Regions from separate parts of the Lactiplantibacillus sp. 7.2.4 genome, predicted to be linked through region 2. Evidence: riboswitches for the same ligand, from Rfam matches in the RefSeq annotation. Region 2 holds a riboswitch; the other holds the start of a gene.
What was found. A riboswitch is a leader RNA that binds a small molecule or an ion and turns the genes downstream of it on or off. The one in region 2 is predicted to bind thiamine pyrophosphate.
Positions count from the first base shown of each region.

Region 1: another riboswitch for thiamine pyrophosphate. It lies ahead of KGF70_RS12085 (ECF transporter S component); the one in region 2 lies ahead of thiM (hydroxyethylthiazole kinase).

Region 1 is NZ_JAGYGS010000043.1:7,812-23,232, reverse strand. It holds gene KGF70_RS12100 (ABC-F family ATP-binding cassette domain-containing protein) at 1-698, shown strand, start outside; gene KGF70_RS12095 (energy-coupling factor transporter transmembrane protein EcfT) at 752-1,411, opposite strand; gene KGF70_RS12090 (ABC transporter ATP-binding protein) at 1,408-2,814, opposite strand; gene KGF70_RS12085 (ECF transporter S component) at 2,844-3,413, opposite strand; TPP riboswitch at 3,514-3,607, opposite strand; gene KGF70_RS12080 (glutathione peroxidase) at 3,752-4,237, shown strand; gene KGF70_RS12075 (aldo/keto reductase) at 4,281-5,111, shown strand; gene KGF70_RS12070 (hypothetical protein) at 5,826-6,011, shown strand; gene KGF70_RS12065 (GreA/GreB family elongation factor) at 6,226-6,411, opposite strand; gene KGF70_RS12060 (hypothetical protein) at 6,349-6,501, shown strand; gene greA (transcription elongation factor GreA) at 6,692-7,162, opposite strand; gene KGF70_RS12050 (hypothetical protein) at 7,242-7,661, opposite strand; gene KGF70_RS12045 (helix-turn-helix transcriptional regulator) at 7,674-7,904, opposite strand; gene KGF70_RS12040 (glucosamine-6-phosphate deaminase) at 8,250-8,963, shown strand; gene KGF70_RS12035 (S41 family peptidase) at 9,199-10,182, opposite strand; gene KGF70_RS12030 (hypothetical protein) at 10,360-10,578, opposite strand; gene KGF70_RS12025 (TetR/AcrR family transcriptional regulator) at 10,896-11,495, opposite strand; gene KGF70_RS12020 (hypothetical protein) at 11,723-11,989, shown strand; gene KGF70_RS17800 (VOC family protein) at 12,027-12,188, shown strand; gene KGF70_RS12010 (hypothetical protein) at 12,145-12,489, shown strand; gene KGF70_RS12005 (C69 family dipeptidase) at 12,794-14,209, opposite strand; gene KGF70_RS12000 (PTS mannitol-specific transporter subunit IIBC) at 14,573-15,421, shown strand, end outside.
Region 2 is NZ_JAGYGS010000009.1:27,427-42,847, forward strand. It holds gene KGF70_RS04815 (energy-coupling factor transporter transmembrane component T) at 1-813, opposite strand, end outside; gene cbiM (cobalt transporter CbiM) at 788-1,774, opposite strand; gene KGF70_RS04825 (Crp/Fnr family transcriptional regulator) at 1,789-2,454, opposite strand; gene larA (nickel-dependent lactate racemase) at 2,705-3,979, shown strand; gene larB (nickel pincer cofactor biosynthesis protein LarB) at 3,981-4,742, shown strand; gene KGF70_RS04840 (LarC family nickel insertion protein) at 4,773-5,675, shown strand; gene larC (nickel insertion protein) at 5,714-6,145, shown strand; gene larD (D/L-lactic acid transporter LarD) at 6,150-6,866, shown strand; gene larE (ATP-dependent sacrificial sulfur transferase LarE) at 6,890-7,720, shown strand; gene KGF70_RS04860 (zinc-binding dehydrogenase) at 8,012-8,983, opposite strand; TPP riboswitch at 9,144-9,249, shown strand; gene thiM (hydroxyethylthiazole kinase) at 9,329-10,120, shown strand; gene thiD (bifunctional hydroxymethylpyrimidine kinase/phosphomethylpyrimidine kinase) at 10,146-10,970, shown strand; gene thiE (thiamine phosphate synthase) at 10,960-11,616, shown strand; gene cytX (putative hydroxymethylpyrimidine transporter CytX) at 11,613-12,812, shown strand; gene KGF70_RS04885 (gamma-glutamyl-gamma-aminobutyrate hydrolase family protein) at 12,895-13,623, shown strand; gene KGF70_RS04890 (zinc-binding alcohol dehydrogenase family protein) at 13,798-14,823, opposite strand; gene KGF70_RS04895 (helix-turn-helix domain-containing protein) at 14,991-15,335, shown strand.

The DNA of each region.
Region 1 (15,421 bases), on a different contig from region 2:
CGTTGAAGCAATATGGCAAAACGTTGTTGACGCACGCTGATTTTCAAGTACTGCCTCATGAACGGGTCGCAATCGTGGGACCCAATGGCAGTGGCAAGACGACCTTATTACAGGCGATACTGTCCCGACGAGTCCCCGGGTTAACATTAGCACCGTCCGCTAAAGTCGGCGTCTTCAATCAAGATATGACGATGCTGGATGGCGAGCGTTCTGTCTGGGAGACGGTCCGGCGAGCGAGCCAATTACCGGACCAAACGATTCGTAACGTCATGGGCGCACTCGGCTTGCCAGCCCGTTTTTATCAACAACAAGTGGCCGCATTGAGTGGTGGCGAACTGGTGAAGCTCCAGTTAGTCGCCATCTTAGTCGGACAATATAACGTGCTGATGCTCGATGAACCGACTAACTACCTGGATGTCGACGCACTTGAAGCGTTGGCAGCCTATCTGCAAGACTATCCGGGCACCGTTCTGTTCGTCTCACATGACCAGTCATTTCGGGATGCCGTGGCGACGCGGACGCTACAATTGACCAATCAGCAACTGCTTGATTTTGCTCAGGTCGCCGTAGCCCCCAAACTTGCGGAAGCGGATATTGCCGTTCTGCAATTCAAATATGACCAGCTGATGATGGACCCTGCGGCAACGACCGCCGAAATTCAAGCGTTGAAGCACCAAATCGATCAATTAAAAGCATGATCAAAGGCCGCCCAACTAGTCATAACGCTAGTTGGGCGGCCTTTAGATGATAGTTAAGTCCACGGAATCACGAAGACGCCGATTTGTAATAAAATGACGCCCGTAATCACGATGCCCCAATCCACCTTGGTGAGTGGAATCTGGCGGTAGTGGGTCCGGGGCGCGTCCTCAACGAATCCGTGTGAACGCATCGCCTGTGCCAGATTTTGCGACCAGTTGATCGAGATTAAGATGGCTTTGAAGTAGAGCTGCGGCGACCAGAAGGAGAGCACTTGGCCACGCATCAGTCCTGCCGCCCGAATCACCTGAACTTCGTGGCGGATTCGTGGTACCAGGTTGTAAGCAGCCAAGACGCCATAGGCAAATTTGGCTGGCATGTGCCAATTTTGTTCCAACGAATCGGTCAGCTGTAGGACGTCGGTCGTGAGCGTAAACGTCGCACCGGTAAAGACGAAGGCGTAAATTCTAGTGAACAGTACCCAGGCCATCAATGTTCGGTCGCCGCTACCGTTAATATATTGGGTGCTCCACAAGCCAATCGCCGGCAACAGTGGTAACAGGACTAACCAGCCGAGCGTCCGCAGTCGGGTCCGGTGTGCCAGCAAATAAATGATGGCTAGGATCACCAGTGCGACGTTGAGACTAACGATGGTCGTGAATGAAATTTCTAACGCGATAATCAGTAATAATAATAATTTCATACTTGGATTCACGGTCGCACCACCCAATCTAACTGATGATTTTCAAAATGCAGCTGATAGTCGATCAACGGCAATAGTCCGGTCAATTGATGACTGATAATGATCAATGTTTGTTGAGTTGCGGCCTGCGTCTCCGTCAGCAGTGTCACCAGTGCGTTGACAGAGCGCAAGTCCAAGCCTTTCAACGGTTCATCCATTAAGAGCACTGGTGATTGCATGATCAACATTAATAAAATCTGTAATTTCTTTTTCTGCCCCTCACTCAGCGTATAAATAATTTGGTCGTCACGTCCAGCTAAGTTGAGTTGGGTGAGCGCGGCTTGAATTCGTTTGGGCGTAAAGTAATCACCGTACGCGTAACGCTGACTTTGCGCCAATTCTTCAGCGACCGTGATGTTTAAAAACTGAGTTTCGGCATCTTGAAACAGTAAGGCAACGTGCCGCGCATAGCGTTTGCGTTTTAATTTTGCAATGGGCGTACCGTTGTAGCGAATCTCGCCACCGTATGAATGCAAGCGGACGAGGGCTTCAAAGAGTGTCGACTTGCCACTGCCATTGGGACCCGTAATCAGCGTGTTATGGTGGGCGAGTAACTGCCGCGTCGTGGGTGCAAGTAGTTCCCGGTCACCCGCTGCAAGGGTCACCTGATCTAACTGAAAGCACGGTTTGGTCACTGGTTCCGGTGCCGTCCACGCCCGCTGAGGTTGGTCAGTGAAAGCGGCAAATAGTTGTGGCCATTCGGACTGGGCAACGGGGACTAACTGGTGATTCGTCAGCCGCACCACTTGGTCTACGAGCTGATCATAACCCGCTAAGTCGTGGTCAGCTAGGATAATCGTTTTGCCGTGTTGGTCGCGCAATTCAACGAGTCGTTCGAGTAGTCCGGCGCGGGCTTCGGGGTCCACGCTGGCAAAGGGTTCGTCGAGCAAGATCACATCGCTATCCATCGCCACGATAACGGCGAGGGCAACCTTTTGTTTTTCACCACCTGATAGCTGGTTCAAGAGACGCGGTTGTAGGTGCTCAATCCCCACGAAGGCCAGTGCGTGCCGCAATCGTGCCATCATCTGTGAGCGGGGCACTTGTAGGTTCTCCAATGCAAAAATCAACTCGTGCTCGACCGTGTCCATGGCAAACTGTTGATTTGGATTTTGAAACATCATCGCGACGTGCCGCGCGCGCTGATTAGCGGGTAGGTCGTTTAATGATTGACCGTCAAATGTGATACTGCCGGATGCGTCAACTAGCGATATGCCCCCCGCCATCAGCTGAAGTAGTGTTGACTTGCCAGTTCCCGACGGCCCCGTTAATAAGGTGAACTGTTGTGACGGTAACGTTAAATTAACGTGTTCCAGAATGGGTGTCGGCGCCTGTGGATATGAATATGTTAAGTTGTTCAGCGCGATACGAGCCATTCTTGATTCCTCCATACCAAAGTGCGAGATTAATGTGTCGATTTGAGAACGTGGCTACGGTCAAGTAAGTCAGTAATTGCCTTGGTCAATAGACCACCGAAGACGAACATTGAGATGAAGCGCACGACTAAGTATAAGATCAGTAGCCAGAGTTGTAGTTTGAAATAGCCATTACGAGCCAGATCCCAGCCAAACGTCACCAGCGTGGTTGTGGTGGCCGCAGCCGTTAATCCTAACCAATCGTAATGTTTGTAGCCGGTTGCGATGTAGCCGAGTTCGGCCCCGAACCCTTGAACGATCCCCGAGATCAAGGTCGTGATACCCCATTGGCCGCCAAAGAACATTTCGACCGTCGCTGCGAGCAGTTCGCCTAAGGTAGCGGAACCCTTTAAACGAATCAGGTAGCCCGCCAGCATCCCGGGCATGCACCATAAGCCCAAAAGCAGTTCGTTGGCGAGACCGCTGAGCCCGAACGGTGTCAGTGCTGCACTCAGCACGTTATAAACAAAGTTGGTCCCCATAAAAATCGCCCCAAAGAAAATCCCGATAAGGGCCAGTAAAATAATGTCGTTCAAGTACCATGATTTAACCCATTTCATTGTTAAATCCTCCCAAAATAGTTTGTCATTCACGCATCTAAGCGACAAAAAACGCCCACCACAAGTAACAGTGGCAGGCGGCTAAGTCTGAATTGATGGTTCCCCAAATAAAGCATTGCTCCCTGCGCTGGCATTGTCCAGATTCAGGTTCAATGGGTATTATCTCAGCCGCAATGGCACCCCAGTTGCTATGAATGATACGTTCAGTGTAACGGATAATCACGTTGAGTGCAATCAAATTTCCAGAAACCAAAGCAAAGTACGATGAAAAATCACAATTTTGTGGTTTACTAGGGTTAAAGCAAGGCAATTGATTAATATTCTTAGGAGGGATGTTGATGGCTGAATCAGTGTATGACTTTACCGAAACGGAAATGAGTGGTGAGACACTCGACTTGTCGCAATATCGCGGGCAAGTGTTATTGATCGTGAATACGGCCAGTAACTGTGGCTTGGCGCCACAATTTAAAGGATTAGAAGAACTCTATCAGAAATATCATCAAGAAGGATTAGTGGTGCTTGGCCTGCCGTCTAACCAATTTCATCAAGAAAAGGCTGATGATGAGGAGACCCACGACTATTGTCAACGGCACTATGGCGTCACCTTCCCAATGACGAAGCGCGTGATGGTCAATGGTGACCAGGCGGACCCGTTGTTCACTTATTTGAAACAAGCGGCGGGACATGGGCGCATCAAGTGGAACTTTACCAAGTTCTTGATTGGCCGCGATGGTCGCGTCCTCGAACGGTATGCGCCGACGACTCGTCCAGCAACGTTTGAGGCTGCGATTCGCGATGCTTTGGCAGACCGTTCTGAAGATTAGTATGGTTTTGTTTTGAAAATTTTGAAGAAAGAAGTGGATTGAGTTGGAAACTTATACGCTACGTGATGGATTGACGGTCCCGAAGATTGGTTTTGGGACTTATAAACTGAATGGTGCGCACGGGGTGCAGGTGATTGGTTCTGCAATCGACCGCGGCTATCGATTACTAGATACGGCCTTCAATTATGAAAACGAAGGGGCCGTGGGTGAAGCAGTGCGGCGGTCATCCGTGCCACGCTCGGAGTTGCTGATCTCGTCCAAACTACCAGGGCGGCATCACACGTACACGCAAGCCATCAATACGATTCAAGAATCATTGTATCGAGCCGGGCTCGATTATTATGATCTGTATTTGATTCACTGGCCCAACCCGAAGGAAGACCATTACGTTGAAGCTTGGCAGGCACTGATTGACGCTCAGAAGTTAGGCTTGATTCGTTCGATTGGGGTCTCCAACTTCTTACCGGAACATTTAGACCGGTTGGATAAGGAAACCGGGGTCTTACCCGTTATCAATCAGGTCGAATTACACCCGTATTTCAACCAACAAGCACAACGGGACTATGATCAAGCGCACGGTATCTTAACGCAGGACTGGAGTCCCCTTGGCCGCGCGAGTGAGATGCTACAAAATGAGACGCTTAAAGCGATTGCGGCGCGCTACCATAAAAATGTTGGCCAACTGATCTTACGCTGGGAGTTACAACTCGGTACACTACCAATTCCGAAGTCGTCGACACCGAGTTGTCAAGCAGGGAACATCGACGTGTTTGACTTTGAAATCAGTGACGCTGATATGGCAACGATTAATGGCCTGAGTCGGGCAGATGGTCGTTTGAATGACCAAGATCCGGCAGTTTATCAGGAATTTTAATTAAAACGCTGGATGTAAAAAAGATAGTGGCGCTGTTGTGATGACAACTGGCCACTATCTTTTTTAGGTTGGCTCATTTTTCTGGAATTTGAAGCGTTATAAAACAGTATTACCGGTATATTCGAGAATTAATGGTATCAATTGCAAGAAAACTAGTTATTTGCTCATGATGATAAAAACAACTAGTACGTAGGCCGCAAGTAATATTAATAATATGATTATCATCAATACTTGCACAAGACGGTTTATGAAGCGGCGGTTCAAAGCCGGGATGAACTCTAGGTAGGCTGTTAAGGCTAGAAAGCCCGTAATGGCTAAGCCGCTCCCGAGAGACGTATTCCAGTAAATGAACCAGAGACCGACTATCGCGACGAGTAGTCCGATAATACCGATCCATTTGTGCATCTTATTTTGAGGTGCTAAGAACGCGAACATGTCATGATCACTCCTAACGATATGTGGCTATGAATGCCGATAATTCCAGCTTAACATATCGAAATTGTGGTTATGAGCTATAATTTCATACAAACCAGGAATGTGCTAAAAATAATCAAAAAATAAGGATGCTTCTGTGTGTACTGGTGCAGTAGCGATTTGCTTTTTTAATCATACAGGATGCTAATGGGGTAGCTGTGCGCCACTATCTGGTAAAATATGCTTATGGGTATGTTTTAAGGGCGGTTGGCTGTTTTTATCTTGGAAGGTCGTGGTAGTATGACAAATACGTTTCCCACACTAGGAAAGGTTTTCAGCCGTGGTCACTTTACCTGTTTGGTTTGCTTTCTTGCAGATCATTTTGAGCATCGCACTAGCGATGTATCAGGTATGGAACGCCAGAAACAAAAAATAGCCACCCCAAAACTTTGGCCAGCATTGGGTGACTGTTTTTTAGTTATCTAAATTTTAAAGCCAACTGCTCTTAGAGCGGGCCTTGATTCAAGTCGGTATTAACGTACCGGCTTTTTTACTATCTTTATTTTAACACGTATACACTTCGGGAAGTATATTTTTGATTCAAAAAAATCAAAATAAGCGCCCAATCGATTGATATAACTACTTTATTACGCGCGCTTAACCGCAATCATCTTAACCTGATAAGCCCTGTTCGGCGCACTCACAGTAAACACGTCGCCAACGGTATGATTGGCGAGCGCCTGGACGATGGCGATGTGAATGAAATCCTTGGTTGTTCAAGATTGGCTTCTCGTTTACCGACGAGTTGATAGGTGATTTGGCCATGGTCATCAAGGTTTTCAGCCGTGGTCACTTTACCTGTTTGGTTTGCATTCTTGCAGATCATTTTGAGCATCGCATTAGCGATGTATCAGGTATGGAACGCCAGAAACAAAAAATAGCCACCCCAAAACTTTGGCAAAACTTTGGCGAGTAACCGGGTGACTGTTTTTTGGTTATCCAAATTTTAAAGCCAACTGCTTTTAGAGCGGGCCTTGATTCAAGTCGGTATTCGCGTACCGGCTTTTTTACTGCTTTTATTTTAACACGTATAGGCTTCGGTAAGTGTATTTTTGGTCCTCCAAAAAATAAAAATAAGGGCCCAATCGATTGATATAACTATTTTACTACGCGCGCTTAACCGCGATCACCTTAACCTGATAAGCCCCGTTCGGCGCGTTCACAGTGACCACGTCGCCCACGGTATGATTGGCGAGCGCCTGGCCAATGGGCGATGTGAATGAGATTTTTTGTTGTTCGAGATTGGCTTCCTGTTTGCCGACGAGTTGATAAGTGATTTGGTCATGGTCGTCTAGGAATTCGATGGTGACGAACTTGCCAATATCCAGTTGGTCATTGTCGGCGGGTTGGACGATTTGGGCATACTGTAACTGTTTGTTGAGAAAACGTAGGCGACTTTCTAAGCGGCCCAAGTCGCGTTTGGCACTACTATATTCAGCGTTCTCAGAGCGGTCGCCCAATGCAGCGGCCGCGGCGAGAATCTTGATTCGTTCGGGCCGTTGTTGTTTCAAATCCTCGATTTCTTGTTCAATCGCATGGTAGCCGGCCGCAGTCATTTTGTTAAAAGTTGGTTCCATCGCTAAGACCTCGTATCCGTTAAATTTCTGGGAATAGTTTACCGCAAAAGTGACTGAATTGGTACTGGCCAGGCAATCGCTACTGTTCATCGCGGCTGCGTAAGTGATTGCTATATAGCATGATGCCGCTAGTAATCGCGGTCAGAACAACCCCTGCGAGCAGGCTGATGAACGGATGATGACCGGCAGTCAGAAGGTAAAAGCCAACGAAGAAGCCAACTAGTTCAATGAGTGCGCTTACGCCGAGGTAGCGCCATGACCGTTTCGGTTTGTCTTCTATTGGGGTGCTCACGTTGAGGGAGAGCACAATCATAGTGAATACGGCAATCATGAGGACGAGGAACAACGGATTGTCGTACGTGAAGGCGTGCAAGAGGTCACTTTTTTGCCAGCCTTGCCATAGTAAAATCAGTAAAATGACACTATTTTCAATCAATAACGTTGTGCGGATGTTCTTGAAATTTTGTAAAATTAAACGTTCGTCGCGAATCTTCTTCATGATTGAGACCTCCTAACTTGGGTCGATCCAAAAGACGGTATCCAGTGTTTGGTGGAGTGCATAACAGAGGTTGAGACAGAGCTTCAATGAGGGATTATAAGTGCCTTTTTCAATCAGGCTTAAAGTCTGCCGGGTGATGCCAGTAAGGTTGGCGAGTTCTTTTTGAGAAAGCCCTGCCGCTAAACGAAATGCTTTGACGTGATTGTCCACGAATTTTCCTCTGATGTAAAATATATGTTCCATTTGTCCTTAGTATAAACGCAGGCCAGGTGACTGACAACCGGAATTGATTGGTTTGGACAACTGGCAAACGTTGACAACAAAGATGACGCCAAAAAAAATAGCCAATGACTTTGCAGCCTTGGCTAGTCGTGGAATTTCTCACGTTCCACGGAGTTACGAACAAGTTAAGTATAGGCAAAGTTATCAGAAAATACAATTAAACTATTAAGGTAGTTTAGACTGATAGCTTAAAGATGGTAACGATTGCAAGAAAATTAAATTGGATTTTTTAAACAAATCCCTTGTATTTTAGTCTAGACCAATATACAATTGGACTATACCAAACAAAGAGGGAGTCAGTTAATTATGAAAGTTATCGTAGTAAAGGATCAAGCTGCCGGCGGTAAGGAAGGCTACAAAGTATTTAAGAATGCTTTAGATAATGGTGCGAAAGTATTTGGGTTGGCAACTGGTTCGACACCCGTTACAACTTACCAAGAAATCGTAAATAGTGATTTAGATTTCAGTGACTGCACATCCGTTAACTTGGATGAATACGTTGGGATTGCACCAGACAACGACCAAAGTTATAAATACTTCATGCAAACTCATTTGTTCAATGACAAGCCATTTAAGGAATCATTCTTGCCAAACGGTTTAGCTTCAGATCCAGAAGCTGAAGTTAAGCGTTACGACAAAGTAATTGACGAACACCCAATCGACTTACAAATCTTAGGAATCGGCCGTAACGGTCACATTGGTTTTAACGAACCTGGGACCCCTCGCGACATTACGACGCACGTGGTTGACTTGACTGAATCAACGATCGAAGCCAACGCGCGGTTCTTCGCTAGCGAAAATGATGTGCCTAAGCAAGCCTTCTCAATGGGCTTAGCTTCCATCATGAAGAGCAAGCACTTATTGCTTGAAGCATTCGGTGAAAACAAGGCGGATGCCGTTAAGGGTATGATTGAAGGCCCAGACACGGTTGACTTACCAGCAAGTATCTTGCAAAACCACCCAGACGTTACCGTTATTATTGACGAAGCGGCTGCAAGCAAGTTAAGCAAGAAGTACTAAACTGAATTTAAAAGCCATTTGCAACGATGCGTGTTAGTACGTGTCGAATTGACGAATGGGATAGAATGATTTTTAAACAGCTTCACCGCGGTAGTTAGCCGCAGTGAAGCTGTTTTTTTGGGTTGATGGGTCGCCGTAATTGAAGTGGCGACTAGTAGGCTAATTTTAAATCAATCGTAACCTAAATACCCGTCAAAGACTGGTATTAAACATTTCTTGACGGGTGTTGATTGCCTCATTCGGATAAGTGTTTTTCTAATTCGTGCCAAAAATCTGTATCTAGGGGTTGTTGCTTCTGATACGGTTCACCCTTAGCAGGAGAAATCGGGGCATACATTGTTGTGAGATCCGGCTTAAGCGGTTCGTTATTAAAGTGCCGTTGATTGCCAATTTTGACAGGGCTAGTAATCGTCCCAATGGTCAGGATGGCGGCGGTCTTTTTCGATTTTGCGACGCGCCCTTTATTGACACTAGTATAACCAGCTGTTGGGACGCCAATCGTAGTCACTTGCGGATTTCGTTTCAAAGCCATGATCGTCATCTCAGCCGCGCTACCTGTTCGAGAATCCGTGATGACCACGACTTGCTTGTGAATGGCCGCATGACTGGCTGGAAAGCGATAGCTGTTGCCAAGCAAGCCACCGTGAATTTGTGTGGCCGTCATCACGACTTGCTTGCCATGGTCAGCATTGTCAACTTCAGACCACAGGACACCCTTAGGGATGATTGCGGCTAATCCGGCAATCATGGGGTAATAGTCCCCACCTTGATTGTGCGCAAAATTCAAAAAAATCGTCTGCTGATGACTAACGGTTTTCAGTAGCTTGCGCAGTTGTTGCTGATACTTGTTGGTTTTTTTACTATCGGCCGAAAAGAACGTTGGCACATTCAGCACTTGATACCCGTCAATGTTTGAAATTGACGGATAATTAAGTTGTTCCAATTCTTTTGGAGAATCTGTCGCAAACGAATGTCGATTTCCTTGTTGCAAAATTGCACTTAATTCGCGCACGGTCTTAACGTTTTTTCCGCGATTCGTCTGTTTCACTAACGCTGACCACTGCTTGGGTTGCTCAATAATGCCATGTTTACTCATCTCCGAAATAACTGCCGGGGCTTCGAGATTATCCGTGGCGGTGGGCTGATGGTGACAACCCGCCAGTAAAATTACTAATCCCAACAAGCTGATTTTGAAATACCGCGTCAAACTTAAAGTCATATCATTCAAATCCTTATCAAAAGTCAATTACCGGCCAAAAATGACAGTCTAGGCGCATGACTGACGTAAATGGTTGGTGGCGTAGCGACTTCAGCTAGTCACTAACATTTTAGAACGTGCTTATATCATTTCTAACAGTTTAGAATGTGCTGACATCATATCTGAGCACAGACCTGATTAGCGATGACAATACAGATTGCCACCACCTGCATAAGCGCCATGATCGCCTGCTGGACACGAACCGTGGTAAAGTCCACCAGATCCGTGTGGTGTCGGAATTCCAGATGGAAAAGCCGTCTTTGGCCAAGTAGCAGCTTGTGAATTCAAGGCAGGCGTAAACAAGAACAGACTGCCTGCGCCCACTGTAAGTAGAAGGCCTAATACTTTTGTTTTCATATGAAAAAAGCCCCTGAAAATATCATTTCACTCCGGTAATCGCTTACATTGTCCCGCTAATCGTCTCCCTTAACAACCTGTTTTCACAAAGTTTTCAGTGAGTAATCGTCAATCAGTCTAACGACCCTATCATGGCCTCTTAATACGTCAACTCAAAAAATGTCGTCACAAACGCTAATCGAGTTTGTGACGACATTTTGAAGGGGCGTCAGACTTTCAAAGACGGCGCCGAAAATAGTTAGTGAAGGTTTGGCTCTTGAGATTGGGCTCGACCGGGGTAATTAACAAAGTAGTGCGCGGTGGCATGTGACCGTTACCTACGCTTTTTTAGATGGCGATTCTAACGCATTGTTCTTGATAATTTGAGGCCGAATCGTCTGGATGAGTGCGTTAAAAGAGCTAATGACGTTTGGTAACTGTCCTGAACCGTGTTGGATAACCCACTCCAACAGTGTCATCTGCAAATTAGCTGTCATATCCGCAATCAGGTCAATTGGCGTCACCTGAGTTAGTGACTGTGCTTCAATGTAATGCTTCCAGCCATTATGTAGAATCTGTTGAAAATTGACTTTTAGATCAGCTTCTGGCTCATGGACGGTAAATAAAATATGAATCGCTTGTTGATTTTCATCTAAGAGCACCCAAATACTTTGCATGAGTTCATCAAAGTTACCATCAATAATCAATTGAAAGTGTGGCCGAACTTTTTGTGTGAACATTGTGCTGTAATGGGCGACCATTTTATCTAATAAATCATATTTGTCGAGGTAATGGCTATAAAACGTTGAGCGACTCGTTAAGGATTGTTGACAAATGTCGGCAATCGTAATTTGACGAAATTTTTTAGTTTTGAGCAAGTCTAGGAAAGCAGTTTGAATATCACGTTCGGTTTTGATTCTACGGACATCTTTTGGCATGGTAGCTCCCTTAATTGATCATAATTAGTAGTAATAAATTAAGCATAGCATATTCGATAATTTTATGAAAATTTGTTCGTTTTCGAACACTTGAAGCCAAACTGTTTGAAAGCGGACAACTGCTCTTATTTTGACAGTCGTAAATTCGGTTGGAATCTCCTATGATGATGTTGTTGAAAGGAAGCCGGCGTTATTCCCTTTAAATTAAAAGATTAGAGGTAATTGAAATGTATACTTGGACTTTTTGGATTTTAGCAATTTGGTTTGTTATTAATGTTATCTGGATGTGGTTTGCTCTAGATAAGCCAGGGTTACAAAAAACGTTTGCATGGATTAACGTGATTGCCGTTGTTTGGGGATTCTGGGCATTCTATGGTGCCGCACCAGTTGCGGGCCTCCATATTTGGTTTGAACTATTGAACTGGGTAAATGTGCTGTTGGCCTTACTGCAGTTCTACTTCGGTTATCGGCATGCGACTAAGCAAGCACAATAAGCGCCATCGTTATTAGGAGAATGTAGGTTGAATGTAGATGAAAGGGTCTGATCAGATGACGAAAGCAACTATTTTCACAGGGACAATTGACCATTCGGGATTTGTTGTTCCAGACATCGACGCCGCAGTTAATTTTTTCGTGGACGTGTTGGGGTTTGAAGTCCTGCAACGTCCCGGACGGATGCAACCCAGCAGATGACAGTCTGACACGGTACTTTGGCGTTCATACGGGTGCAGTAATGGAAGGTGCGGCCTTTCTACAGTATGGTGGTCGTAAGATCGAACTGGTTCAGTGGTCCGCCCCACGACAAGTTGATCCGCAACTGAATCCCGCTGACGTTGGGGCCGCACATCTCGCCATCACGGTCAGCGATTTATCGGAAGCAAAAGCCTATTTTGAACACCAACCGAATGTCACGGTCAGAGAGATGGGGCCGTTGGGGTTCTTCTACATCACGACCCCTTGGGGAATGGAAATTCAAATCATGCAACAACCGTAAAACCCAATCTAGCGCCTCTTTTGGGTGATGTCAGTTATTGTGATTAGCCGTCATACGACATGAATGCAATCTAAGATTCCTGAGTAATTTGGGAGCCTTGGATTGCTTTTTTTGTTGGGATTATCGGGAACGACATGGTTATCGTTCGGCACATGATAAATGAAATCCGAATAAAAGACACTGAAAGCTGACGACAAACTAAAACGACCTTCAAAATTGAAGGTCGTTTTTAAATTGACTGCTAATTCTAACGTGACAGAATATGGCGAGTCAGCATACGGCGGAGATATCCGAACAGTACGCCTTACAAGTTCTGTCCTTTTTCCCAAGTCGTTTTCGATAACAACAAGCCTTGCTTAACCAGCGTGTCGAACAAAGCGTGGGTCCGCTTTGAAATTTCACCAGCAGTTTCAGCGTTGGCCTGGGTTAAAAATGTCGTGGCATCGCCAGTGATTGCGGCGTCGGTTGCGGCGACCCGGCCCCGTGCATAGGATTGGCAGCCGTCGCGATAAGCATTGACTGTCTCAGCAAATTCATGCCAGTGCGGTTCGATTAGAACGGAAAGGGTCTTCGACAGCCAGTACACATTATCGACGTCGACGGTGCCAGTCGTGTTACGGTAGTCCAGCGGCGTGTCGTTGATATTCGTAAAGAATGGGACGTAGGGTGCGTAGGAGAAGAAGCCCATCGCGATCCATTGAATGGCCGCCTGCTCAGCAGGGACGTCATTGCGAATTTGGAGAATGGACGAGCATTGGTTGCGGTCCATCGCAATTGACCGGTACCGTGTTTGTTCGCGGTGGTCACCCGAGGCAAAGGTGCCAAATGGGTCGTACGGGGTCCCGTTGTAATGTGAAGATAGGAAGAATTGGACGTCTTCAATCGCTAATTTTTTACTTGGGTGCCGGAACAACGGCATATCTTGGTCGGTCGGATTTTGCGCGATTTCTGGGTTGAATAGCTTTTGCCCATACCAAGTCCGAGGGGTGTTGTAGTAAGCATCCGCCTCATTTTGCGTGCCAAAGATCTCACGGAAATTAAAGTGGCCTGGATTAGGATTTAAGTGATACTGATTAACAAAGTCAGCTAAATCACTAGCGGCTAAGTAGTTCGCGGTGTCGTTGAGGTCCATTTCCTGCAAAACCGTCTGATTAGGAACGATGGCGTAAGTGTCTTCTGGCATCCGCACCGCGCCCCAATGATGACCGCCGGCAGTTTCCAATAGCCAAATATCGTCATGGTCGTTGAAGGCGATACTGTTACTTTCGCCAGTGCCGTATTTTTCAATGAGGGCGCCTAATCGTTGGACGCCTTCCTTAGCGCTTTTGATGTAAGGCAAGACCAGGGTGACCATGGCTTCTTCGTCGACACCATCGTGGACCAGTGGATCGTAGCCGAGAACGCGGGCATTGGTCGCTGTTGTTTCCGTTGCGCTCATGCCAACGTTGAATTCGTTGATGCCCGCTTCTTCATAACGGCCATCATGCTGGTCGGCCTGTGGCGTCGCGGTATAGCGGTAAGCGTGGTCCGGTAGCGGTACGGTGACCCCGGTCGTCACGGACGTATAGCTGGCGTTCGTCTGGTCGTGGGCTTCGTGGACAATAAACTTAATGGGATTAATTGGACCATAGCCGTCTTCGTTACGTGCCACGATGGTCGAACCATCCATGCTGGCAGCTTTCCCAACTAATATTTCGGTACAATCTGTGTCTTTTTTCATTCTAATCAGTCACTCCTTAGTTAAGTATAAGTATAGGAGCTTGACCAGGGATTACAACGGCAATTTGATTTTCCAGCGTTTAAAATGAGAAAACGGTGAGTCCTGAATGCACCGAAATGGGTGCTGAATCCTCAAATCAACTTGTGAAACCGCAATCATGTTCGAAAAGTCCTTCCGAATGAAAACACTTTACTTGTTGTTGTGCCGGCGTTTATCGAACCTGTGCCAAATTCAATTTTTGTGAATTAGTGAGTTTAATTTTGGCACAGTTTGTTGTGCCACGGGTCTACCTAGATGTTCTTGAAACCGCTTACCGCGATAGATATGATTAAGTTGTTAAGAAAAAGGAAGGAGCTTTACCTGATGAGTGAAAATGTAAATACAACTGCAACCCAAAGCGCTCCTGTTGCAAAGAAAAAAGTGGGCGTCAAGGCTCGCGTTCAAAAATTTGGGAGTGCACTGAGCAACATGGTGATGCCGAACATCGGTGCCTTCATTGCTTGGGGCTTAATCACCGCCATCTTCATGGCTGGTGGGTGGTGGCCAAATGCTGATTTGGCTAAAATGATTCAGCCAATGGTTCATTATTTATTGCCATTATTAATCGCGTTTACCGGTGGGAATATGATTGCCGGTCATCGTGGTGGGGTCGTTGGTGCGATTGCCACGATTGGTGTGATTGTTGGGTCAAATATTCCAATGTTTATTGGTGCCATGATTATGGGACCTTTAGGCGGCTGGGTTATCAAGAAATGGGATGAAGCCATTTCCGATAAGATCAAGAGCGGATTTGAAATGTTAGTCAACAATTTCTCCGCTGGGATCATCGGGATGTTATTAGCTATTTTAGGCTATTACGCGATTGGGCCAGTCGTTGCCGGCGCAAGTGCATTAATGGCTGCCGGGGTTAACTGGATTATCCAAATGAAGCTTTTACCATTGGCGAACGTCTTCATTGAACCAGCGAAGATTTTATTCTTGAACAATGCGATTAACCAAGGGATTTTGACCCCACTTGGGATTCAAGCGGCGGCTAGTGCAGGTAAGTCAATTCTGTTCTTGCTCGAACCTGATCCAGGTCCAGGTCTTGGGATTCTGTTAGCCTTTGCTTTGTTTGGTAAAGGGACGGCTAAAGCATCTGCACCTAGTGCCATGATTATTCATTTCTTCGGTGGGATTCATGAAATTTACTTCCCATACGTTTTAATGAAG
Region 2 (15,421 bases):
CCAGAAAATAAAGACGGCCCACACGATTAATGCCGGTGTTAAGGCCAGATAATCACGCCAATGTGTTGAATGTGTCGTTGCCCGTGCATAATGTCCGTTGAAACCACGTGCTTCCATTGCCGCATAGAGTTCCAGCGCGTACGCGTAACTTTTGAGATATAAATTACCGAATAACGCACCAATCAAACGGTACGGATGAGCCGCTGGTGCCACGGTCCGTAATTCTAAGGCTTCCATCGTCAACAATAAATGTTGTCCGAGCATCCGCAAGTAAGTGATCGCAATGGCTAAAGTCATGATTAACAGGTCAGGGCAGTGGAGCGCCTTCAAGCCTGTTAATAACGCTTGAAACGGCGTTGTTAGACGGTAATACTGGGCGTTTGCCAGCATTAGACTGGTTTTGAGGCCGAAAAATAATAAGGTGCTGGGGCCAGCTAGCCAGTAGCTAGGCAAAACGAAGAGTAATGCCGCCGCAACGCTAATGAGCCAACTTTTGATAAAGTGGCGGAGTTGGTGCGGTGGTAACCATAATAATTGGCCACCAATCAGTAGGGCCAGTCCCCATAACAGGATGGCGTTACGGCTCACAGCAATCAAGATGACCAGCAGTAGTAACCGAATCAACTTGAACTGCGGGGCGATTTGCCAGCGCGTCGTAACGGTGACCGGCGTCGGCTGCGCGAGGCGGCTCAGTAATTGGCGTAAATGCTGCTGATTGCGTTGCCACCATTGATGCTTAGTAGCGGCGGTGGTGACTGTCGTGGTCGTTTGCAGCCACGCTGGCAGATCAGCGGTGTGACGGGTTGGTTTCATGTTGAAGGCCTCGAATCAAAAGTAGAAAAATCAAAATGGCAGTTATTCCAGATAAAATGTATCCCAGACTAACTGGTAATCCGGCAATCGTATAGTCGCTAAATAACGCTTGAAAGTGAAAGCCGTGGACCATCCCTTGTGGCGCGTGGGTGCTAATGTGTTGTTGCACCAGACGTTGCTGGAGTTCGTGAGGCGACCATTCACCCCAAGCAGTATTACTTGCTAGGAGGCCGAAAGGTGAAAGCACGGCTAGTCCCAGCAATAAAGCAATCCAGGGACGGTGATTTCGAAGCGTTGGCGTTTGATAGAGGTTGGTCGGCGCGACGCGTTTCACGAATTGAAAGACGAGTAACGTGAATACAACTTCGACCCAGCCCGCGACCAGTAAGTGGGCCGCTAGCATAGCCGGCACGGTGATGTTGAGGCCATACGGGCAATAGAGCGGGGCGCCACTTGTCGTATGAGCTAAGAGCGGTTGTAGTCCGAGCTCAATTCCTGCAACAAGTGCCGCCATGTTGATGCCCAAATAGGCGCCAACAGCGAGTCCTAATTTTTCATGGTGCCATTTTTGACCCAGCCGATAGCAAGCGTAACCGACGAACGGCATAATGACGGCCATATTCAGGGCATTGGCCCCAAAGGCGAGGATGCCGCCGTCGCCAAATAATAACGCTTGTAGCAGTAACGTCACGGTCAACGCAAGACAAGCCGCCCACGGTCCAATCAGCACCGCCAGTAGTGTGCCCCCAACGGCATGCGCCGTCGTCCCACCTGGGATCGGGAGGTTAAACATCATAATCAAAAATGCCAATGACGCGGCGATGCCGAGCATTGGCAGGGTTTCACGATGTGTTTTGAGTTGAACTTTGACTTTCAAGACGGCAACGGTCCAAACGGGGACCATCGCGGTGACCAACGTTCCGCAGGTCGCGGGACTTAAATAATTATCCGGAATATGCACGGATGAGCACCTCACTAATTTGCAATTTGGTCTAAGAGGTAGCTGACATCTTGAATAATAAACTTGTGATTTTGGACCGTAATCACGCCATCCGTGCGCAATTCTTTCAACATTCGATTAACGCTACTGCGGGAACTAATGCCACAGAAGCCCGCAATGTCATCATTTGTCACCACGAAGTCGATCAGGATACCATCGTTGACTTTGCGGCCAAATAAATCCACCAGACTATAAATAAACGCACAAATCGCGCCCTTCTTACCATTCATCACCATCCGCTGTAGGCGCAAAATGTTTTCAGACAACTTTTTGCGGTAGTAGTTCTTGACGTAATTTTGAAGCTCCGGCGTGCTGTTGACGTACTTCCAAAAGGCGACACGATTGACTTGATAGAAGGTCGCGTATTCGGATTCGATGCGGACGTTAAACGGCTGGTCAGTCGAACGGGAGACTTCATCACGCAACAGGGAGATCACATCCGGTTTGGCGATATAAGACAAATTATATTCGCGCCCGTCTTGCAAAATAATGCTGTTTTTGATGATGCCGTCCTTCAAAACGTAGGTGTAATGCTCGGCCAGACCATGGTAAGTCAAATAAGTGTGCCGTTTTTTCTGGATCGTCGGCACGTGATGGGCTTCCAAATAACTCAGTAAATATTCAATATCAGTTAATACCATCTTAGTTTTTCAGTTCTTTCGTGAATAAATTTAAGGTTGAGTGCATTAAAATAGCGATTCTCAACGCTAATCACGACAATGACGCTTCTTAAGCATAGCGGTTTTCGTGATTGTGACAATCGCATTTAAAGTATACATTTGTTAACTATTTTTGAAAACTTGAAATGTAGCGGACAACCGTCGCGACTACTAGTATAACAAAACGTGCATGCAAAAATTAGCTTTTGAGGAAAGAGGATGGCTCAAAGTCATGGTTTCAATTGATTTACCCTATGACAAGCGCACACTTACGGCTGAAATTAGCGATGAAAATTATGCCGGTAAGTTAGTGTCGCAAGCTGCAACATATCATAACAAATTATTAGAACAGGAAACGGTCGAACAATCATTAGACAATCCGATCGGCACGCCTAAGTTAGAAGAACTCGCACGTGGTAAGCACAATATCGTCATTATTAGCTCAGACCACACGCGCCCCGTTCCTTCCCACATTATCACGCCAATTCTATTGCGGCGGATTCGGTCAGTAGCACCGGATGCCCGGATTCGAATTCTAGTCGCGACCGGCTTCCATCGGCCTTCGACGCACGAAGAACTCGTTAATAAGTATGGTGAAGACATCGTCAATCATGAGGAAATCGTGATGCACGTTTCGACCGACGACAGTAGTATGGTCAAAATTGGCCAGCTGCCATCTGGTGGTGATTGTATTATTAATAAAGTCGCCGCTGAAGCGGACTTGCTGATCTCTGAAGGCTTCATTGAATCCCACTTTTTTGCTGGTTTTTCAGGTGGGCGCAAGTCGGTTTTGCCGGGCATCGCCTCATATAAGACAATCATGGCGAATCACTCGGGCGAATTTATTAATTCACCTAAAGCGCGGACTGGGAATTTAATGCATAATCCGATTCACAAAGACATGGTTTACGCTGCGCGGACAGCTAAGTTGGCGTTCATTATCAACGTCGTGTTAGACGAAGATAAAAAAATCATTGGCTCCTTTGCCGGCGATATGGAAGCGGCCCATAAAGTGGGTTGTGACTTTGTCAAAGAACTCTCCAGTGTGCCCGCGATCGACTGTGATATTGCCATCTCGACTAACGGTGGTTATCCGCTTGATCAAAATATTTATCAAGCCGTTAAAGGGATGACGGCGGCCGAAGCAACCAATAAGGAAGGCGGCACGATCATTATGGTAGCCGGTGCGCGTGATGGTCACGGTGGCGACGGCTTTTATCATAATTTAGCCGATGTTGACGACCCCAAGGAATTTTTGGACCAAGCAATCAACACGCCGCGGCTCAAGACGATTCCAGACCAGTGGACAGCGCAAATCTTTGCCCGCATCCTCGTGCATCATCACGTGATTTTTGTTTCTGATCTGGTCGATCCAGACTTGATTACCAATATGCACATGGAATTGGCGACGACCCTTGATGAAGCGATGGCAAAGGCCTATGCGCGTGAGGGACAAGCAGCCAAAGTAACGGTCGTTCCCGATGGCCTAGGCGTCATTGTGAAGTAGCATGGCGACCACGACAGAAATCCTACAACAAGTAGCGGCTGGGCAATTGAGTCCGACGGCGGCCGCACAACAGTTAGAAGCGGACAAGACAGCGGCACTGGGTTTTGCAAACGTCGATTTAGACCGGCAACGCCGCAATGGCTTTCCTGAGGTCATCTACGGTGCGGGTAAGACGGCCACCCAAATCGTCGGCATCGTTAAGGCGTTATCACAGCAGTCGGTATCGGCACCAACGTCAGCATTACCGATTTTAACGACCCGGTTATCTGCAGACAAATTTGCGGCGCTGCAGCCGGCATTGCCAACGGCCGTTTATCACGCGACGGCGCAGTGTATGACGGTCGGGGAACGACCTGCACCGAAGACTCAAGATTACATTGCCGTAGTGACGGCAGGAACGTCCGATCAACCGGTCGCCGAAGAAGCTGCGGTCACGGCCGAGACGTTTGGCAATCGCGTTGAGCGGGTCTATGACGTCGGCGTTGCCGGTATTCACCGTTTATTTGCCAAACTCGATGTGATTCGTGGCGCCCGGGTGGTGATCGTGATTGCTGGGATGGAAGGTGCGCTGGCCAGTGTTGTCGGCGGTTTAGTCGACAAACCGGTGATTGCTGTGCCCACGAGTATCGGTTATGGGACCAGCTTTCAAGGCATGACCGCGTTACTGACGATGCTCAATAGCTGTGCGTCGGGGATTACCGTGGTCAATATTGATAATGGTTTTGGCGCCGCCTATTCGGCTAGTATGATCAATCAAATGTAAGGTTCAGTTAACTGAACAAGGAGAAGACGAATGCAAACACTTTATTTAGATGCTTTTTCGGGAATCAGCGGTGATATGTTTCTGGGCGCGCTACTCGATTTAGGCCTTGATTTTGAGCAATTAAAAACCGAATTGGCTAAGTTACACGTGCACGGTTATGAATTAACCCGCCACCGGGAAGCTCAGAGTAGTATCTATGGCACGAGTTTTGACGTTCAGGTCGCTGGTGGCAAGGACCATGGCTTTGTGGAACAACATCATGAACATGGACATCATCATGAGCATGAGCATGAGCATGAGCATGAATGTGAACATAAACGTGAATGTGACCATGACCATAAACATGACCACGATCATGTGCATACACACGAGCATGACCATGCAGCCGGACATCATCACGATCACGAAGCGCGCCATTTAGCAGATATTGAACAGCTAATCGATACGAGTGACTTATCTGATACCGTGAAACAGCGGGCAAAAGCGATCTTTATGGAAATCGCGCATGCAGAGGCGGCGGTCCACCACATGCCACTAGCTGAGGTGCATTTTCATGAAGTGGGCGCACTGGATTCAATCGTCGACATTGTCGGTTGCTGCGTCGGGTTGGAATTGATGCAGATCGATACGATTCTGTCGTCACCCTTAAGTGATGGCAGCGGCTTTATCAACGTGGCTCACGGACAGATGCCAGTTCCCGTTCCGGCGGTGATGCAGATGCGAGTTGGAAGCGCGATTCCGATTCAGCAACGGTTAGATGTGCATACAGAATTGATCACGCCGACTGGGATGGGCATTGTGAAGACGTTAGTACAAGACTTCGGGCCGTTGCCAGAACGTGCCGTTGCCACGAAGGTCGGTTATGGGTTTGGCAAACGAGATACGGGTGGTTTTAACGCGTTGCGAGCGGTCTTATTCGAAAAAAAAAACTAAGTCAGCAAGTCGTTGAACAGACGGCCGATGCGGTCTTGATGATTGAGGCCAATCTGGATGACCAGACGGGTGAGGGACTGGGTTACGTGATGAACCAGTTATTAATGGCGGGCGCATACGATGTGTTTTTTACCCCGATTCAGATGAAAAAAGATCGGCCAGCGATTAAGTTAACGGTATTGGGAAACGTTGACGATCAAGACTTACTGACCAAGTTGATTTTACAGGAGACCACGACGATTGGTGTGCGTTACCAAACGTGGCAGCGCGCCATTATGCAACGGTATTTTTTGACCGTCGCAACGCCGTACGGGGCCGTTCGCGTTAAAGTGGCGACCTATCAAGATATTAAGAAGACAATGCCGGAATATGCGGATTGCGCACAGTTGGCACAACAGTTGCATATTCCGTTTAGGACGGTCTACCAGGCAGCATTGGTTGCTGTAGACCAAATTGAAGAGGAGGCGTAATTTTTTGGGACATCAGCTAATTGCCGAGTTTATGGGCACGGCCCTCATGATTATTTTTGGGGTGGGCGTTCATTGTAGTTCCGTGTTGAAAGGCACTAAGTACCGGGGTTCCGGTCATATTTTTGTGATTACAACGTGGGGGTTTGGGATCAGCATCGCACTGTTCATTTTTGGCAACGTTTGTATCAACCCGGCCATGGTGCTGGCGCAGTGTTTGCTAGGAAACCTGGCCTGGTCAGCGTTCATTCCGTATTCGATTGCCGAAGTATTGGGTGGTGTTGTCGGGTCAGTGATTGTTTGGATCATGTATGCCGACCATTTCAAAGCATCGACGGATGAAATCTCGCCAATCACGATTCGAAATTTATTCTGTACCGCGCCAGCCGTTCGGAACTTACCACGGAATTTCTTTGTGGAATTATTCGATACCTTTATTTTCATTTCTGGAATTTTAGCGATCTCTGAGATCAAAACGCCGGGGATCGTGCCAATTGGCGTTGGCCTGCTCGTTTGGGCGATTGGGATGGGACTAGGTGGCCCAACTGGTTTCGCGATGAACTTAGCGCGTGACATGGGGCCCCGGATTGCTCACGCGATTTTACCGATTGCGAACAAAGCGGATAGTGACTGGCAATATGGCATCATCGTTCCCGGCATCGCGCCATTTGTCGGTGCTGCCTGTGCCGCTTGGTTCATGCATGGCTTTTTTGGGATTAATTAAATTAAGAGAGAAGAATGGAATTTATGACAACTTTAGCAACGAAGAAAGCAACTTTAATCGCCGCCTTAAAAGATTTAAAACGGGTCACGGTGGCCTTTTCCGGCGGTATCGACAGTACCCTAGTTTTAAAAATGGCCTTGGATGTGTTGGGCCGTGATAACGTGATGGCAGTTGTCGCCAATTCAGAATTATTCACGGATGAAGAGTTCGACAAAGCCATCAGCTTAGCCGAAGAATTAGGCGCCGACGTACAAGGGACGACCCTCGATTATTTGAGTGACGACCACATCAAACACAATACGCCTGACAGTTGGTACTATGCTAAAAAACTATTCTACGACCGGTTGAACGCCATTGCTGAAAACAATGGGAGTGCCGCCGTCCTAGATGGCATGATCAAAAATGACGAAAATGATTATCGGCCAGGATTGAAGGCACGGACTGAAGCGGGCGCTCGGAGCTTATTACAAGAAGCCGACTTCTTCAAAACGGATGTACGGGCTTTAGCACAAGAACTTGGATTAACGAACTGGAACAAAGTGGCCTCATGCTCCGTATCTTCACGTTTCCCATATGGCACGACGTTGACGCATGACAACATTGCCCAAGTGATGGCCGCAGAAAAGTACTTGCGGGACTTAGGTTTCCCAACGGTGCGGGTTCGGTACCACGATGACATTGCGCGGATCGAATTACCAGAAGCACGCATCGGCGACTTCTTAGTCTTCAATGACCGCGTCAACCGTCAATTACAATCGTTAGGCTTCCGTTACGTGACCCTCGACTTAGGCGGCTTCCGTAGTGGTCGCATGAACGACACCTTGACGAAGGCCCAATTGGCAACCTTTGCTTAATAACTGATTCGGTCCACCATGGACGAGGAGGTGGCGGCAAGAGGACTTGTTCGTCCATGGCGCCAATGACGATGATACCAGCCGAATTTTTACCAATAATGGTCATTGGCTAACACCCCAAAAATGCACTTCAAGGCCGCCCTTGAAGTGCATTTTTCTTTTGATTCGATTTCATTTATGGAAATCACTGCTCAACAATGGTTAAAACGAGACCTGATTCGCGATATTAAAATTCGTTCTGGTAGAAAGTTGTTGAGATAACTGAATCGTGAAGACCTAACGTGGCGTCTCTTAGTCAAACGTCACCACGAGTTTACCGGCCACTTGGGCTGCTTGGAGTTGCTGCAGACCATCGACGAGCTGGTCGCGTTTCAAGACTTCGCTGATCAAGGGGTCGACTTTGCCGGCTTCAATCAGAGCTAACAGGGCGGCAGCCATTTGACCAAGGTCCGCGACTTGGGCGGGATTGCCGCTGCGATGGGCGCCACCCAAATCGAGCTTGCTAACGCTGACGACTTGGTTCTTTGGGAAAGTCTGAGGCGTATCGAGGACGCAAACCAGCTGTCCGTTGTAGGCCAAACGGGGTAGGTCAGCTTCAGGATTGCCGATCGTGTTGACAATCAAGTCGACGCCCCGTTGCTGAGTCAATGCTTGAATCTTAGCCGTCACGTCTTCATGGCGGTAATCGATTTGCGCATCAGGATGAAGCGGTGCGACAAAGGCCTGTTTGCGTTGCGAGACCGTCGTATAGACCGTTTTGCCCGCAGCTTTCGCCAACTGGATGGCCATACTGCCGACACCACCGGCACCCGCGTGAATGAGGACGGTGTGCACCGCATTCAGGTTGGCCTTGCGTAACAAAGCCTGATAGGCAGTCAAGCCAGCGCAGAGACTGGCCGCGGCAGTTTCGAAGCTGAGGGTCGTTGGAATTTTAGCGAGGGCGGCAGCGGGCAAGCAGGTATATTCTGCAAACGTCCCATCTTTAGCTAGGTTCGCGTGACCGCAGACCCGTTGACCAGGGGCGAAGTCAGTGACTTTAGCGCCGACTGCTTCAACGATTCCGGCCACGTCCAGGCCTAAAATGTGGGGGTATTTCCAGGCGTCATCGCCACCTAGGACTAATTTGTAATCAACCGGGTTGAGCCCGACTGCTTGTGTTTTAATCAAAACTTCGTCGGCTCCCAGCTCAGGCATGGGCCGTTCTTGCCATTCAAGCTGTTCTAAGGAACGATCTGATGGCGCAGGGACAACTAGTGCTTGCATCGACAATCACTCTTTTCTTTAAAGTTTAGTTGTCTTTATTATAACCATTACGTCAATGAAGATTAAACGATAATACGTTGCGTTCGCTCGAATAATGGGCTGACACAAAGATTGACGTTACCGGTTACAATCGGTAAACTAGAGGGTAACAATTGAATTCTCAAAACACTAGGGGTGTCCAAAAATGGGCTGAGATGGTGCTGTAAGTGCCGATCCCTTCGAACCTGTAAGCTCAAACTTGCGTAGGAAAGTGTCATTGCTACTATTAGCGACCACTGGATCGATGTAAGTTGATCAGTGGTCGTTTTTTATTAGCCGTGACCAGGACTAAGGAGGAGACTTGAAATGACGTTACAATTATTGAACACGTTGCGCGATCAAAATCCAATCGTTTTTAACATTGCCAACTTTGTTACGGTCCAGGATGTTGCCAATGGGTTGAATGCGCTGGGCGCGTCGCCCATTATGTCAGCAGAAGTACAGGAAGCGGAGTCAATGGTCCAAATTGCGGGGGCAGTTTGCATTAACATGGGGACGTTGACGACGCAACAGGTCAATCAAATGGCCGTTGTTGGAAAGTTGGCTAATCAGTATCATAAGCCAGTTGTGCTGGACCCGGTTGCGGTGGGGGCGGTGCCTTATCGTAAACAAGTCGCTTTGGACCTATTAGCCAAGTTTTCGGTCGATGTGATTCGGGGAAATGCGGGCGAAATTGCCGCGCTAGCTGACATCGACTGGCAAGCGAAAGGTATTGATGCCGGTGCGGGCCAGGGTGACGTGGTCGAAATTGCCAAACGGTGTGCGCAGCAATTTAACTGTTGTGTGATTTTGTCGGGCCCTACGGATGTTATTACGGACGGCAAACGGGTCGCTAAAGTTGCCAATGGGACGCCACTCTTTCAGCTACACGTCGGGTCGGGAGATTTGTTATCCAGCATCGTTGCTGCGTTTGCCGCGGTCAGTCCAACAGCTATTTATGACGCGGCTCAAGTGGCCTGTGTCGTCTTGGCGGGTGCCGGCGAACTGGTCGCGAGTCAGATGACGGCTGCGCGGCCAGCGACGTTTGCCATCGATTTGATCGACCGGCTGAGCCTCGTCTCGGTGCAAGAGATTCAAGCAATTGCAAAATTAAACTAAATAAGTGAAGGGTCGCGAGAGTTTTATGAATGAATTTCCACAAGTTGCAACGATTGCCGGGACGGATAGCGGCGGTGGCGCCGGTGTCATGGCTGATTTGAAAACGATGCAAGCCCGGCACGTCTTTGGGACCGCAGTCGTCGTTGCAGTGACGGCGCAAAATACGTTGGGCGTGCAAGATTTTATGGCGATGCCAACTAAATTGATCGATGAACAGTTTGCCTCATTGGCGGCGGATTTGAAGATTCGCGCTTGTAAGACTGGGATGTTGGCGGATGCTGAACACGTCCATGCCGTTGTTGAAAATTTAAAACGAGTCGATTTTGGACCACTGACGGTCGATCCAGTCATGATTGCCAAAGGTGGCGCAGCACTGCTGGCTGAAGATGCTATTCAGACGGTTCGTGATGAGTTGCTCCCATTAGCAACGGTGGTGACGCCCAACTTACCAGAAGCTGAACGGTTGACGGGACACCACATCACCAGTAATCAAGACATGGTTGCAGCCGGGCACGCACTACAGGATTTGGGTGCGACGACGGTCATTATTAAGGGCGGCCACGGCGACAATCCGGATTTGGCGAATGACTTTGTGTTGTTGGCGGATGGAACTGCCTTTTGGATGTCGGCACCCCGAATCGAAACGGTGCGGACGCATGGCACTGGCGATACGTTGTCGGCTTGCATCACCGCAGAACTCGCGAAGGGTCAGTCCATGGCAGCTGCCATTCAGACAGCGAAAGCTTACGTGGCGGGAACGATTCAAGACGGTATCCAAGTTGGGCATGGTCACGGTCCCTTAAATCATTGGGCAGCGCTCAGTGAGGAGGTGACCATCCATGACGCTTGAGTTTGAACCAGCCCAACTACGCGCCTACTTTGTTTGTGGCACACAAGACGTGGTGGGCCGCGACTTAGAAACGGTCGTCCAAACGGCCCTCGACGCCGGCATTACGGCATTTCAATATCGTGATAAGGGCGCTAGTCAGTTGACGGCCGCCCAACGGTTGACGCTTGGTGAGCGGTTACGCCAGCGCTGTGCGGACGCGCACGTTCCGTTTATTGTGGATGATGATGTGGAACTGGCCTTAGGATTGCAGGCGGATGGCATTCACGTTGGTCAAAGCGATGACCGCGTGACACAAGTGATTGAACGGGTCGCAGGACAATTATTTGTGGGACTATCTTGTTCGACATTAGCAGAAATTAAAGTGGCTAATCAGATTGATGGCATTGCTTATATCGGCAGTGGGCCAATTTTCCCGACCAATTCGAAAGATGACGCGGATCCGGTCGTTGGGTTAGCTGGCTTACGCGAATTAGTGGCAGCGTCACAACGGCCGATTGTCGCAATTGGTGGGATTACGGTCGACCAGCTGCCGGCGATTGCGGCGACGGGAGCTGCGGGTGCAGCGGTGATTTCAATGCTAGCGCAGAGCCCTGATATGGCTGCGACGGTTAAGGCGATGTTGACGGCAAGTGAGGCGCGACTATGAAGACGGGGCGCTTGTTTCGTAGTCAATTCTTGCTCTGGCTCGGGGCGGCCATCTCAATTGCCGAAATCCTGACGGGAACGTTGATTGCGCCGTTAGGGTTAACGCGCGGGTTAGCGGCAATTATTCTCGGACACCTGATTGGCTGTGGCCTATTTTTGGTGCCAGCTGGGTACTTAGGTGCCAAGCTGCACCGCTCGGCGTTGGCTTCAGCTGAGCTGGCGTTTGGTCAGGGTGGTGTCTGGCTAGCTTCTGGGCTAAATGCTTTACAACTGGTCGGTTGGACCGCCGTCATGATCGTCAATGCCCAGCTAGCAATGAACAGTATCAGCGGGCAGCTATTTGGCTTCAAAAGTCCTATCTTGATGGCAACGATTGTGGCTGTTCTGATTATCGGTTGGTTATTGATGGGCAGTCAGCTCCTATTCAAAATCAACAATTTCGTGGTCGGTTTACTCGTGATTGGGACCGTCCTGATGCTCACGATGGTCTTCATGGCTCCCGCCACCGCACATTCGCTACCGGCAGACAGCCTGACTTTTGGTCAAGCAGTCGAGCTAAACGTCACGATGGCACTGTCCTGGTTACCGCTGATTGGGGATTACACGCAGCGGGTTGACCGACCGTTACCCGTTGCACTGGTCAGCGCTGGGGGCTACATGCTCGGCAGCATCGTGATGTTTGTGACTGGTTTGTTAGTCGTTTTGCGAACAGGCCAAACCGATATCACGGCCCTGTTGACGCGCTCAGGTCTCGGGCTGATTGCGTTACTGATCATCGTCTTCTCAACGGTCACGACGACTTTCCTGGATACGTATTCGGCGGCCACCAGTCTAGCGAATTTGACCGGTAGTCGGCATATTAACCGACTCGCAATCGGCGTGACCGTCGTGGGGCTAGTGATTGCGTTGACCGTGGCCATGACCTACTATGAGAATTTCTTGTACCTGATTGGTTCGGTCTTCACACCATTATACGCGATTATCTTCGTCACCTACTTTATTCGCAAAGCAACGCTACCATACTGGCTCAATTTTAGTTGGTGGGTGATTGGCATCGTTGCGTACTATCAACTCCAAAAACTAGACTTTATTGGTGGCACGACGCTATTAGTGCTAGTCTGTTTAGGGTTAGCGGTCTGGTTGAGTGGCTTAGTCGTCAAACTAGCGCCACTGACGCGTGGCGAGCTTAGTCGTTGACAATTTCTAATAAAAAGTAAATGATAATCCCATTGGTAATATTCAGTTACCGTGGGATTTTTTTGGAAAGAGGGCAAAGAGAATGAGCAAACCAATTATTGGCATTGCACCTGGCGTGATTACGGTCGACAGCCAGATGTTTCCGGGCCGGCAACGCGATTACGTGAACCGCGATTATTTGCGGTCGATTACGGCTAATGGTGGCGTGCCGCTAGTGTTGCCAGTGACGACGGATGAGGCAACGATTGCGCGCTACGTCACGCTAATTGACGGCTTATTATTATGCGGTGGCGCAGACGTGGCCCCCGCGACGTATGGTGAGGAGCCACAGCCCAAGCTGGGTGGGATCGATCCAGAACGAGATCAGTATGAAATGGCGCTGATTCGGGCGACCCACGCGGCAGATAAACCCGTTTTAGGCATTTGCCGTGGCTTGCAAATTTTGAACGCGTGCTACGGTGGTAGTTTGTACCAGGACATGAGTTATCTACCGGCGGGCCAAGGGACGCTCAAACACATGCAGGGCCAGTTAGCCGCTTATGGTAGTCATCAAGTGACCGTAACCCCTGAGTCGACCTTAGCGACATACTTAGGAACGACCAAGGTGGCGGTCAATTCATTTCACCATCAAGCATTAAAGCAGGTGGCGGATGGCTTTCAAGCCGTTGCTCAGAGTTCAGACCAGGTCGTCGAAGCCATCGAATCGACGGATGGTGCCCTACAATTAGGCGTTCAGTGGCACCCTGAAATGATGCAGCAAGCTGATTCGATTCAAGCACAACTGTTTGCGCGGTTTGTGGCGGCTTGCTGAATGGATGAATCGAGATACAGTGATTAAAGTAAATGAACCAGAATAGCGTGCGTCGAGTAGGACCTTGCGCTAGAGAAAATAATCACCCCGAGAATCTCCACAAATTCTCGGGGTGATTATTTTACTGTTCAATCTGTGTGTATTCGCGTGACTTAATATATGGGACTCACACCCTTAATCCCAACCCCTAACCACAACTTTCCCAATCATATGATGACTTTCAACCAGCTGATGGGCCAGCTGCAAATTGGCGGCATTGATGGGTGTCAGTGCTTTGGTGAGGGTGGACGAAATCAGGCCTTGGTCCAGCCAAGCCGCAATTTGATTGAGAATGTCATGTTGAGACTGCAGGTCATCAGTGCCGTAGTAAAATTTCGCGTACATCCACTCCCATGCAAAAGTGCCACGTTTCTTAGTCAGCTTTTTGAGATTGATGGGGCGGTGGTTTTCCGTAATTGAAGCGATGTGACCGGATGGCTTGATTAAGTCGCACATTTCATTCCAATGGCCATCAAGGTCGTTCAGCTCCAAGATATAGTCCACGTATTTTAGCCCGAGTTGATGAACTTCGCGGACCAAGTCATTGCGGTGATTGACGACAAAATCAGCGCCGTGTGCTTTTGTCCAGGCAATACTTTGTGGACGTGAGGCGGTTGAAATTACGGTCAAGCCGGCTAACTTCGCTAACTGGGTCGCAATGGAACCAACCCCACCAGCACCATTGATTATGAGAATCGTCTTTGAGGGTTGCGACTGTGAGGGCGCGGTCAATGGAATCTGTAACTGTTCAAATAGTGCTTCGTAGGCAGTCAGGGCCGTCAGCGGCATGGCTGCAATTTTTTCTGGTCGGATGGTTTTGGGCGCCAGGCCAACGATACGTTCGTCTACGAGCTGGTATTGACTGTCACTGCCGGGTCGTTTGAACGAGCCCGCATAGTAGACTTTGTCGCCAACTTTGAACAGACTGGTCTGGTCACCGACTGCTGTCACGGTGCCATAAGCATCCCAACCAATGATCTTTGGTGCAGAAAGCGGCCGCCGTTTGGCATGACGAACCCCAACGTCGACTGGATTAACGGATACAGCCGCAACTCGGACCAACAAGTCATGTCCACTGACGACGGGCACAGGAAGCGTGACATCTTGTAAGCTGTCCTGTGATTCAATGGGTAATGGTGCATAGAAACCAACTGCCTTCATTTTCTTCATGAGTAACATCCCCCTTAGACTGCCTTAAATATACGATGTTGTGAGTCAAAAACAAGACGTGAATTTGTTTGCACTTAGTTACAAGCGTGTAACGGTCTCAGGCTGACGCGTGAATGGTATACTGCTTATAAGTTAACCATCAGAAATGGGGATTGTGTATGCATACGAGAAAGATTTTTGACTGCCAGGCAGGGTGCCCGGTTGAAAGTACCTTACAAGTGATTGCTGGCAAGTGGAAGAGCGTTATTTTGTATCATTTGTTAACGAGTGGCGTTTGTCGGTTCAGCGAATTGCAAAAACGAATGCCAGACTGTTCGCGGCGGATGCTGGCATTGCAATTGCAGGAGCTCGAACACGATCAACTGATTAGCAAGCGGGTGTATCCCGTGATTCCGCCTAAGACCGAATACCGCCTCACTGATTTCGGCCTGACGCTAAAGCCAGTCGTGATGGAAATGGAGAAGTGGGGCCGGCTGTATAACGCACGGCAAGTAGCAGATTGACTGTGAAACACAAACTGACATGGCTTATAGTAACCGGGCTAGCACTAGGCTTGGTAGCTTGATCTGATGCGCACATGACGGATAGC